DNA from 4 places in the Desulfomonile tiedjei DSM 6799 genome. Region 4 is predicted to be linked to each of the others. Evidence: riboswitches for the same ligand, from Rfam matches in the RefSeq annotation. Region 4 holds a riboswitch; each other region holds the start of a gene.
The links. A riboswitch is a leader RNA that binds a small molecule or an ion and turns the genes downstream of it on or off. The one in region 4 is predicted to bind cobalamin.
Positions count from the first base shown of each region.

Region 1: it holds a riboswitch for cobalamin, as region 4 does, so the genes downstream of both, DESTI_RS30825 (hypothetical protein) here and DESTI_RS04945 (alcohol dehydrogenase catalytic domain-containing protein) in region 4, are expected to answer to the same signal.
Region 2: it holds a riboswitch for cobalamin, as region 4 does, so the genes downstream of both, DESTI_RS24380 (hypothetical protein) here and DESTI_RS04945 (alcohol dehydrogenase catalytic domain-containing protein) in region 4, are expected to answer to the same signal.
Region 3: it holds a riboswitch for cobalamin, as region 4 does, so the genes downstream of both, cobU (bifunctional adenosylcobinamide kinase/adenosylcobinamide-phosphate guanylyltransferase) here and DESTI_RS04945 (alcohol dehydrogenase catalytic domain-containing protein) in region 4, are expected to answer to the same signal.

Region 1 covers NC_018025.1:3,945,795-3,947,994, reverse strand. The annotation lists gene DESTI_RS16685 (TonB-dependent receptor) at 1-539, opposite strand, end outside; gene DESTI_RS30825 (hypothetical protein) at 598-1,359, opposite strand; cobalamin riboswitch at 1,764-1,951, opposite strand.
Region 2 covers NC_018025.1:5,685,435-5,687,634, reverse strand. The annotation lists gene DESTI_RS24385 (UbiD family decarboxylase) at 1-640, opposite strand, end outside; gene DESTI_RS24380 (hypothetical protein) at 742-1,308, opposite strand; cobalamin riboswitch at 1,398-1,519, opposite strand.
Region 3 covers NC_018025.1:6,447,672-6,449,871, reverse strand. The annotation lists gene cobT (nicotinate-nucleotide--dimethylbenzimidazole phosphoribosyltransferase) at 1-322, opposite strand, end outside; gene cobU (bifunctional adenosylcobinamide kinase/adenosylcobinamide-phosphate guanylyltransferase) at 319-867, opposite strand; cobalamin riboswitch at 1,165-1,346, opposite strand; gene DESTI_RS27750 (hydrogenase iron-sulfur subunit) at 1,912-2,200, shown strand, end outside.
Region 4 covers NC_018025.1:1,166,496-1,168,695, forward strand. The annotation lists gene trpD (anthranilate phosphoribosyltransferase) at 1-216, opposite strand, end outside; gene DESTI_RS04945 (alcohol dehydrogenase catalytic domain-containing protein) at 393-1,361, opposite strand; cobalamin riboswitch at 1,585-1,776, opposite strand.

The DNA of each region.
Region 1 (2,200 bases), 2.8 Mb from region 4:
AGTGGAGTGTTCAGCGTTCTACCGTCGTAGAGTAAGGACACTCTATTACCCGGCTCATTGGAAAAACCTCTCAACACAACCGCGGCATCGAAAGGTGTAGCGGAATAGCCCGACGTATATACACCCGGCTGGCCTTGAATCATGTTTGGAACCCCTATGTACCCTAACGATTCTACGCCCCGGTTCGGGACGATACTGACTGCAGCGGGTACATTCGCGAGATTCTGAGGCCGCCCTCCTGTGGAGACCACTTCACCGGGAGTAAGTGGATAGTCGGAACCCGGTTGGCCTGAAGGAATTGGATCGCCTGTGCCAAACCCCCCGTCGGTAGTCCCGGTTCTCGCTTGCGATTGCCGCCGATCCTGACGCGGGGCTTCGATCTCTACAGGAGCAAGCTGCTCTGTCGGCAGATTCTGTGCCGTTTCTGAAGACGATCTCTGCTGTGCATTAACCGTTGTTAGTGCGGGGCCAAAGGAGCATGTCAACGTTAAAACGAACCAAACGACTATGATATAGAGAAGAGTAGTTGAATCCCTCATGTCTGCATCTCCGATTAATATGTCCTCAGGGAAATTGAACTCGACAGCCTCGCATCGGCTACCGACAAATAGGTGGAGCACACGGAGAAGCTTTGTGAATGTCTCCGGCAAATCTTCCATTTCGGAGCAGACTTCCCGGCAAATTCCAGATTCCTGATAAGAGGTTTTGGGGGGCCAGCGCCGGAAACTGGTACTCTTCCACAAGCATCGGTGGAAGGTTTGGACTGCATGTCGGTACACAAGGTACCGGCGGTAGCGGCGCAACCGCAGGCCCGCCCGGAGCGCAGGTAACAGGTCTCCGACAAACAGGAAAACAACCAGCGGGAGATTGCGTCGGATAACAACCGGACACTCTCTGCGGAACAGGATAATTTGGACCGCAGGAAGGCGCATTCACTGGCTTGCATGTTCCTCTGGGAACAGGGCACAGTATTTCGGCAATTCTGAAAGGCAATGCCAACGCCGCTCCAGCCAGCCCCACCGTACATTGAATGATAGGTCTGACCGGCCCGGGATCACGAACATAGAGTGGTACGAGTTTGGGGTCGTGTACGGATTCCGGCCCAGAAAACGATCTAACTTTGTGGGGAACAGGGACACACGAAAGAGGTGCCTGATTGCAGGCTCCTCCACGCCGCGACATGTGGCCGGGGTTCGCCGGCATGGTTGGATATGGGGACTGGGGGCCAATATAGCCCGGAGTGTATGGCATTGACGAATAGCCTGGAGGTGGGCAAATACCGCCCGCCTGGCATTGCATCTGAACACCTAACGATAGACCGATAAGTGTGACGACTAATCCTATAAAACTCCTCTTCATTGGATTCCTCCTCATGAGACAAAACTCTCACCCAAAAATGATCCGGATTGCACTCACCATTCTGGAATGAACAGCAGGCTCAATGTCCTGCCTTTTCTTCCAGTTCCGGCTCCAATGTGCAGCGGTAGATACGGATAAACTTCGACACCTGCTGTTTGGCCGTCCAAACATGCCGAGAAAAAGTGATGTTGACTTGAGGAGCTTAGGCTTGGATAATGGCGGGAAGGGAATGCACATGAGATTCCCGCTTGCCCTGGGTTCCGGCGCCATCGGAACCTGGGGTTTCCTTACCTGCTCTTCATTTTAGAAACGAGTACAGCCTGAAACCAAAAAACCCTCCTTCGCGCGTTGGGGCGAAAGAGGGTGGTCTGCGTGCTTTCACCCATCCCGCCCGCGCAGGACATCTTCGGTGACCTTCATGCTTGGGTATTCTGGCTTCCGTTTCGACCTAGTCTCCGCGCCTTCCCGAAAGAATTTCTTCCAGTGGCTATTAGCGGATTTCGTTCACGGTCACAGCTGCGGGGCAGCGTCGGTCTTTCACCGACTTCCCCAAAGCACGTTGGTTTGGACTAAGAATAAAAGACTATCAAACAAATCCTATCAACACTGGTCGAGAGATGTCAAGCTGTTTTGTGATCCGTGCACAAATTCACTCAAAGTGAGGAGATGAATTCGTGCAATCCTCCGGATTCAGCAAATGTTCGGCTTCATGAATTTCCGGCATTGTCCGTGCTGCATCATCGAAAAATCGCATCCGTCGCGTGGAATCTGTAAGATTTACGCTCTCGCATGTTGCTTTGTTGAAAACACATACAAACTAAGTATAATGCCATTTTGGTGA
Region 2 (2,200 bases), 2.0 Mb from region 4:
TGCTTTCATCGTAGGGAACAAGCGCCATCGATCCCAATGAGATGGCTGGATGTACACCGAGAACAACGGCTGCTTCCAGATTTCTCCCTTGCTCCTCTGCCCTCCGGAAATATTCCCATAGACGCTGCCGGGAATGGAGACTGACGGCAAGCTTATCTCTTCCTTTTAGCTGCATCCGATGGTAACCGCAGGTTTCCGCCCCTGTGTACGGGTCTCGAGCTACTACTAGCCCTGCAGTTATGTACGGACCTGCATCGATAGGAAAATGCGTGAGGATGGGTAATTTGGTCAAATCCAGCTCTGCACCTACAAATTGGTTTTGCAGGAAAGCCGGCGCTTCGACGATCTCGACGGGTATTGACCGTTGAATGCGATCTGCGAAAGAAGACCCTATCTCTTCTGCAGTTACCCCCAGAGCACGTGCAAGCCGTTCCCTGCCAGCCAGGAGATTTGCCACCACCGGAAAATCCCGCCCTGAAATCTTCTCGAAAATCACCAGAGGATATCGCCGCATACGTTCTAACTCCATTATGATCGCAGTCGGTTCCCATACGGCATTCAGCTCTTCCGTAATACGCAGAACATCGCGAGGATTGTTCTGCTCGTACAATCTGATGAAATCGCGCCAATCTTGACTCATACATTATCCTAACCTGCCGCGGTACGGACCCGGGCAAAAGTCGATGAATCTTCTACGCTACAGACAGTCTTCCCGATGTTCTCTACAAATACAGGCGAACACTATTTTGTCAGTCCGGATCGTACAAGGTTTCCATAGATCAATTTTGTGAGGATCGTCCCTCCGATTATGCCGGCAACGCAGGTTATAGCCGCAGCAATTCCAATGACAGGGTAAGGCAGATTCAAAATCGTCCTGAGACCGACAGCGACACAAAGGTTTCCCACCACATTTGCGGATACTTGGGCCAGGAGAATCCTTGACCACGTCATGTCGGTGCAATTACGAACAGCCAGCGAAAAAACCAGTGAGCCCAGGCCATTTGCGGGGATGAAGAAAAGCGCCAATGGTGACAATCCCGTCGCGAGAGCCACGAGAGCAGCGACTTCGCCAGTGATAAATCCTGCAGGTTGGCGATACAGGAGCGCGACAAGCGCTGTCATGGTTGCCCAAGTCACTCCACCAACGATGACGCATGCCGGGTTGATGACAGCATCGATGCGATGTGCGACTTGTTGCACGAGCACAAAGACGAGACCGAACAGCACCGCGCCAACGAGAGATTCAGTATCTACCCGCGTAAACGTTAGCGAACGACCATCCTGTGTGAGTGCTTTTGCTGTGTTCATTGCGTCCTCCCTGTGATTGCTCAATAAAAAACCCCTACCTCAAAGGTAGGGGTTGCTTTTACCATCAGCTTTCCCAAGACCTGACACTCGTCTTCTGGCTTTCGGGTCTTCCTCCGCTCGCCCTTCCCATTCAGTTGGAACCGAACAGTGGCTATGCGAGCTTCGTCACCGATTACAGCGGCGGGTCCGCCACGGAATTGCACCGTGTTCCGTCAGTATCATGTCTTCAAGAGCACAACTTTTTTCTTTAGAGTGCCCGCAACAGCGAGCCTTGTCAAGCAAAAACGGTGAAATGCGTGTATCCATTCAGTTATACGTGGGGAAAATCCCCCCTCCCCCCCCCTTTATAAAAGGGGGGTAAAGAAGCAACCCGAAATTCCCCCCTTAGTAAAGGGGGGTTTGGGGGGATTTGGAAAGTTGGAAGGACTGTGATCCGAGAAAAGATTCTCTCTACCCCGCGTAACTGAATCGTTACAAATGCGTAACCATTTAGTCATAGCCGGGCACGCCCTGGAAGGGCGGCCCCAATAGTAGCCACGGGTGTCAGAAACTGTCTCAAAAGTCAAAATTTATCCCGGATCGTGCCACGAATTTCTCATCATCTCTCCAGACTGACTGTAGGAGCGCCCCCCGTGGGTGCCCGGTAGTGACCGGCCTCCGTGCCGGTCATTGCGGGAGGGCAGGCACGAGACCTGCCCCTACCACGATGGCGAATCGTGGCACGATGTTCTGTGGATTCGAGAATTTTGAGACAGTCTCGTCAACCCGTGGACAGCCGCACGCCCCTATGCATAATTGAATGATCCTGAAAGGGTCCACCGATAGGCAATAATTTTCAAATGTCGTTGGTCGACCCCTTCAGGGTCTTGAAAACAAAAGACTTCCCGTATCG
Region 3 (2,200 bases), 1.2 Mb from region 4:
CTGCTTTTACAGTCCTGGCAAGCGCGTTGATTCCGGCTCCGCCGCGCAGAAAGTTGTGAACCATCTGAACCGTAACTTCTGCAGGGTATTTGCTCACGCCCTCCGCTGTAACGCCATGATCCCCCGCCATGGTCACAATGACCCGGTTATCGAATTTCGGGTTCATCGATCCGGTCATCCCGGCAAGATCCATGGCTAGGTCCATGAGTCTGCCCAATGCCCAGTGCGGCATGGTGAGCATGTCCAGCCTTTCCTTGGCTCTATTGCGAAAATATGTGTCAGCCGGTTCTATCCCGGCGATTGTCTGTTCGACCAAATTCATAAAGAAGTCCTTTCCTTAAGAGTCAGTGGTAATCCGCACGCAACGAGCATGACCTCATCGGCCTTTGTGGCAATTATCTGATTACAGCGTCCGACAAGATCCCTGTACAAGCGTCCCAGAGGGTTTTCGGGGACAATTCCCGATCCCACTTCATTGGTGACGAATACGACTGTTGCATTTGAAAGGGAACAGGCATCCAGCAATTCTCCCACTACCGAGATCAGCTCGTATTCGGTAAAGTCTTTTTCCTGCAATGAAGCTTGGTACATCAGATTGCTAATCCACAGGGTCAAGCAGTCGACAAGATAAACGGAATGCCTGGACTGAGCGAGAATTGGAGCGATTGCGACGGGTTCCTCAATAGTGTCCCATAATCTATCGCTTCTCTGCTCTCTGTGCTTTCTGACCCGCTCAGCCATTTCTGCGTCCTTCGGCTGACAGGTCGCAATGAAGCCACGAGATCCGGGAAGAGATTCGGCCAGATTCAAAGCGTAATCACTTTTTCCGCTTCGACTACCGCCTGTGATAAGAACGATCCTCGCCATTTGAGACCTATTTATTATGCTATTTTGAGGAACAATCCGGAAAAATTCAAGTAGCTTTCCAACATGAGTAAAAGGCTCAGTCGGAAAATTCTCCCTGACCGGAGTTCACATAAGCGTCTCAACATCCTGAATACAAAAACAAATATACGCTAAGCGCGTAGCGACAGGAAACCTGCCCGTGCCAGAGGCAGTGTGCGGAAGGAGAATCGATGGTCAGAAGCATAAAAAAATCCTCGGGTATGCCCGAGGATGCCGTTTTTCATCCTGCTGCCATGCTCTCGAACCGCGAAGAGCGTGACGCTATAGCTCCCATGGGCAGGTCTTCTGGCTTCCGGTTCGTTTTACTCGCCGCCCTTCCCATCAAGAATTGACAGTGGTATTGCGGCTTTCATCCCCGGTTACAGCGGCGGGTCCGCAACGGATTTGCACCGTTTTCCCTAAAATCCTGATTTTTAGGATAGCCCAATTACTGAACCTTAACTAGTAGGATAACGGTCGAAGGCTACAACAGTCAAGGAAAAAAATCCGGGAAACTGTGTCGACACCCCGATCCTGACCCGAAAAAGTCGCTGGAAGCGCGACCGAACGTAGCCGTGGGCGCAACCGTTTGCTACAGCATGTCGCGCAATGAAGTTTTTCCGTGCACTCCAATCTTTATAGCGATTGCCAAAAATTTTGACGTTTATCCCATGCTCCAACACAAGATACTGGTGGGAACCGGCGTCCCTGTCGGTCCATTATATCGATATCATTGATCATATTAAAGATGTGCCGGCACGGAGGCACGGCACCCACCAACATTCTTATTTCAATCGGATACCACTTTTGGCAATTCTTTATACGTTGTCATCGATCCTCGGAATGAGCCTGATCGGGATTTCCGCAGTGAAACGGCAACAGGGAAGATCAGACATTGTCGCACTTTGAGATGGAGAACATCAGGCCTCATGATTTTGACTTCTTGATTTTTTTCTGCTGTTGGTTTAAATTTGATGCTCACCCATCGTTTTTCCAGCAGATACTTAGATCCAGGAGACTTCACTCATGGCAGATTTCGAGCCCACTATAGTAGCATTTTGTTGTCATTATTGTGCGTACGGCGCGGCGGATCTCGCCGGCAGCATGAGACTTGAATATCCTACCAATATACGAGTTATCCGACTGCCTTGCACAGGAAAGATTACGCCGGTTTTCCTGCTCCGGGCTTTCGAGAAAGGCGCTGACGGCGTATACGTTGCCGGCTGTCTTGAAGGTGATTGTCACTTCATCCAAGGAAACCTGGTGGCCAAACCTCGCGTGAATTATACGAAGAAATTGATCCAGGAAGCCGGTC
Region 4 (2,200 bases):
GTGGCGATCGAGCGCATCCCAGGCACCTCCCAGTTCCTCGATGGTGGGGCCGCGGGAAATGTGGGCCATGAGGAATGCCCCCTGTTGAAGTTCCGGTTGTTCATTAAGAATGATCTGTCGGTACGCTTCACGGGCTTCGTCTCGGCTGAGTGTACGTCCCAGAGCAACGGCCGACGTCAGCCGTCCGAATTCCCGCAATTGCAGTTCGGTCGCCATGGTGTCTCCTTTCACAGTAGTAAAACCGGCATGACGGCAAGGAATGGCAGGACTCTCGAAAGCCCCCACATCCCAGGTCATACGGACTTTCAGTCCAGATAGTTCTCGTTAAAGCCGAAGCACTGACCTGCGGAGCCAGGTCAGTGCAGTAAGCACATCTTGAATGCAAAATGGCATCATTCGATTCGAACCAAAATCTTGAGCGCCTGACCGTCAGCGATTCGAGGGAGATGGCCGGTCACTTCTTCAAGGGTGATCTCCCCTTCTACTAAAAGCTCGATGTCCCGATCATGCTGCCTGATAATGTCGAGTGCTTCATGAAACTGTGCTCGCGTGCAACCGTACGCTCCAGTGACACGAAGTTGTCGATAGTGGATTTCGTTGACAACGTCGGAAGTGATGGTGTCCTCATGAGGCAATCCGCTGAACAGGCAGAAGCTTCCTCCCGCGCGGGTCGAACGAAGTCCCGAGAAAAGGGTGTCCGTGGCAGCACAGACATTGATCGCAGCATCAAAACCCTTGGCGGAAGGTTGGGTGCCGGCTGGGATGCCGAGGCGATCCAAATAGACCTGGCTCTGTTCAAGCCTCGCCGGTTCTTTTTCCACGACGAAAGCCCGCGCGGAAAAAGACCGAGCTGCGAGTCCCATCAAAAGACCCACAGGCCCGGCCCCGAAGACCAGTATCCGATCACCGGGCCGGGTCTGGATTTGATGCAGCGCATTGAGACAACACGCCAACGGTTCGGCCAAGCAGGCGAGCCGCAATGAGACGCCGGCAGGTACGGGAATCAGCGATTCCTTCGGCACAACCATGGCCTGCGCGAGTCCGCCGTCCCGGTTGAACCCCATAATGTGGATGTCGGGACAGAGGTTTTCCGATCCCTGGATGCAGAAACTGCAACTACCGCAGGTCGCACCGGGCCAGACGACCACTTCACGCCCGGAGGTCAGATCGATTCCAGAGACCTCATGACCCAACACCCGCGGCAAGACGAGGTCTCGTTGGCCCTTCTGCCACATCTTGGCGTCCGTGCGGCATAGTGCGCAGTAACGCACGCGGACCACGGTTTCTTCAGGAGAGGGCTCGGGCAGTGTCACCTCATCGAGCCTCAGTTCACCCACCTGGTGAAGTCGAAGTGCTTTCACATCAGAACCTTTCTAAGCAGGCGCTTTGGTCTGTAAGGCGATTCGAGACGATAGGTTTCTCCTATAGCAGATGTCAGAATTATTGCCGATTGCGAAAAGAGCTCGAAAATCGGTAGGTGCCGTGCCTCCGTGCCGGCACATATCTCTGCATTTGTCGCTGTGAACCATCACAGAAAATAAAAAGCCCTGCCGCGTTTCAGCAGCAGGGCGTTCCTTTACCATCGGTTACCCTCGTCGGAGCGCTCGTCTTCCGGCTTCCGGGTCTCTCTCCACGTGCCCTTCCCATTCGGCTGAAGCCGGACAGTGGTTTTGCACGTTTCGTCTCCGGTTACGGCGGCGGGACCGCCACGGTTTTTACCGTGTTCCGTTGGCGCCTCGACGTATGTTCTTAAAGATTCTCAGAAGAAGGGTAAGGTGTCAAGAAAAAGGTGAGACCGGACTCGCGCTGACATCATTGATCAGCCATAAATAAGGCCTGTTCTCAGGACAAGTACATATAATGGGCACAGTAGTGATTCTGAGAAAGAAAAAGGATGTAGGACAAACGGCCAATAGCTTGGTTACGATTCATCTGTGGTGCCCCCGGCAAGGATCGAACTTGCGACCTGCGGATTAGGAATCCCTTTTTACTTACCTAGACACGAAAAGACACCTATCGACTAAACATCACAATAATGGCTTGACAAGAGGACTTTAAGGGATTAGATATGTGTCCCACATAGACACAAATGCACCGCAGATTCCGCATTCATGTTGACTCTCAGTTGACTAAAATTTGAAACACGAGAATGAGGACTGAAATATTGAAAACGACAAAAGACAATTCTCGGAGAAGAGCC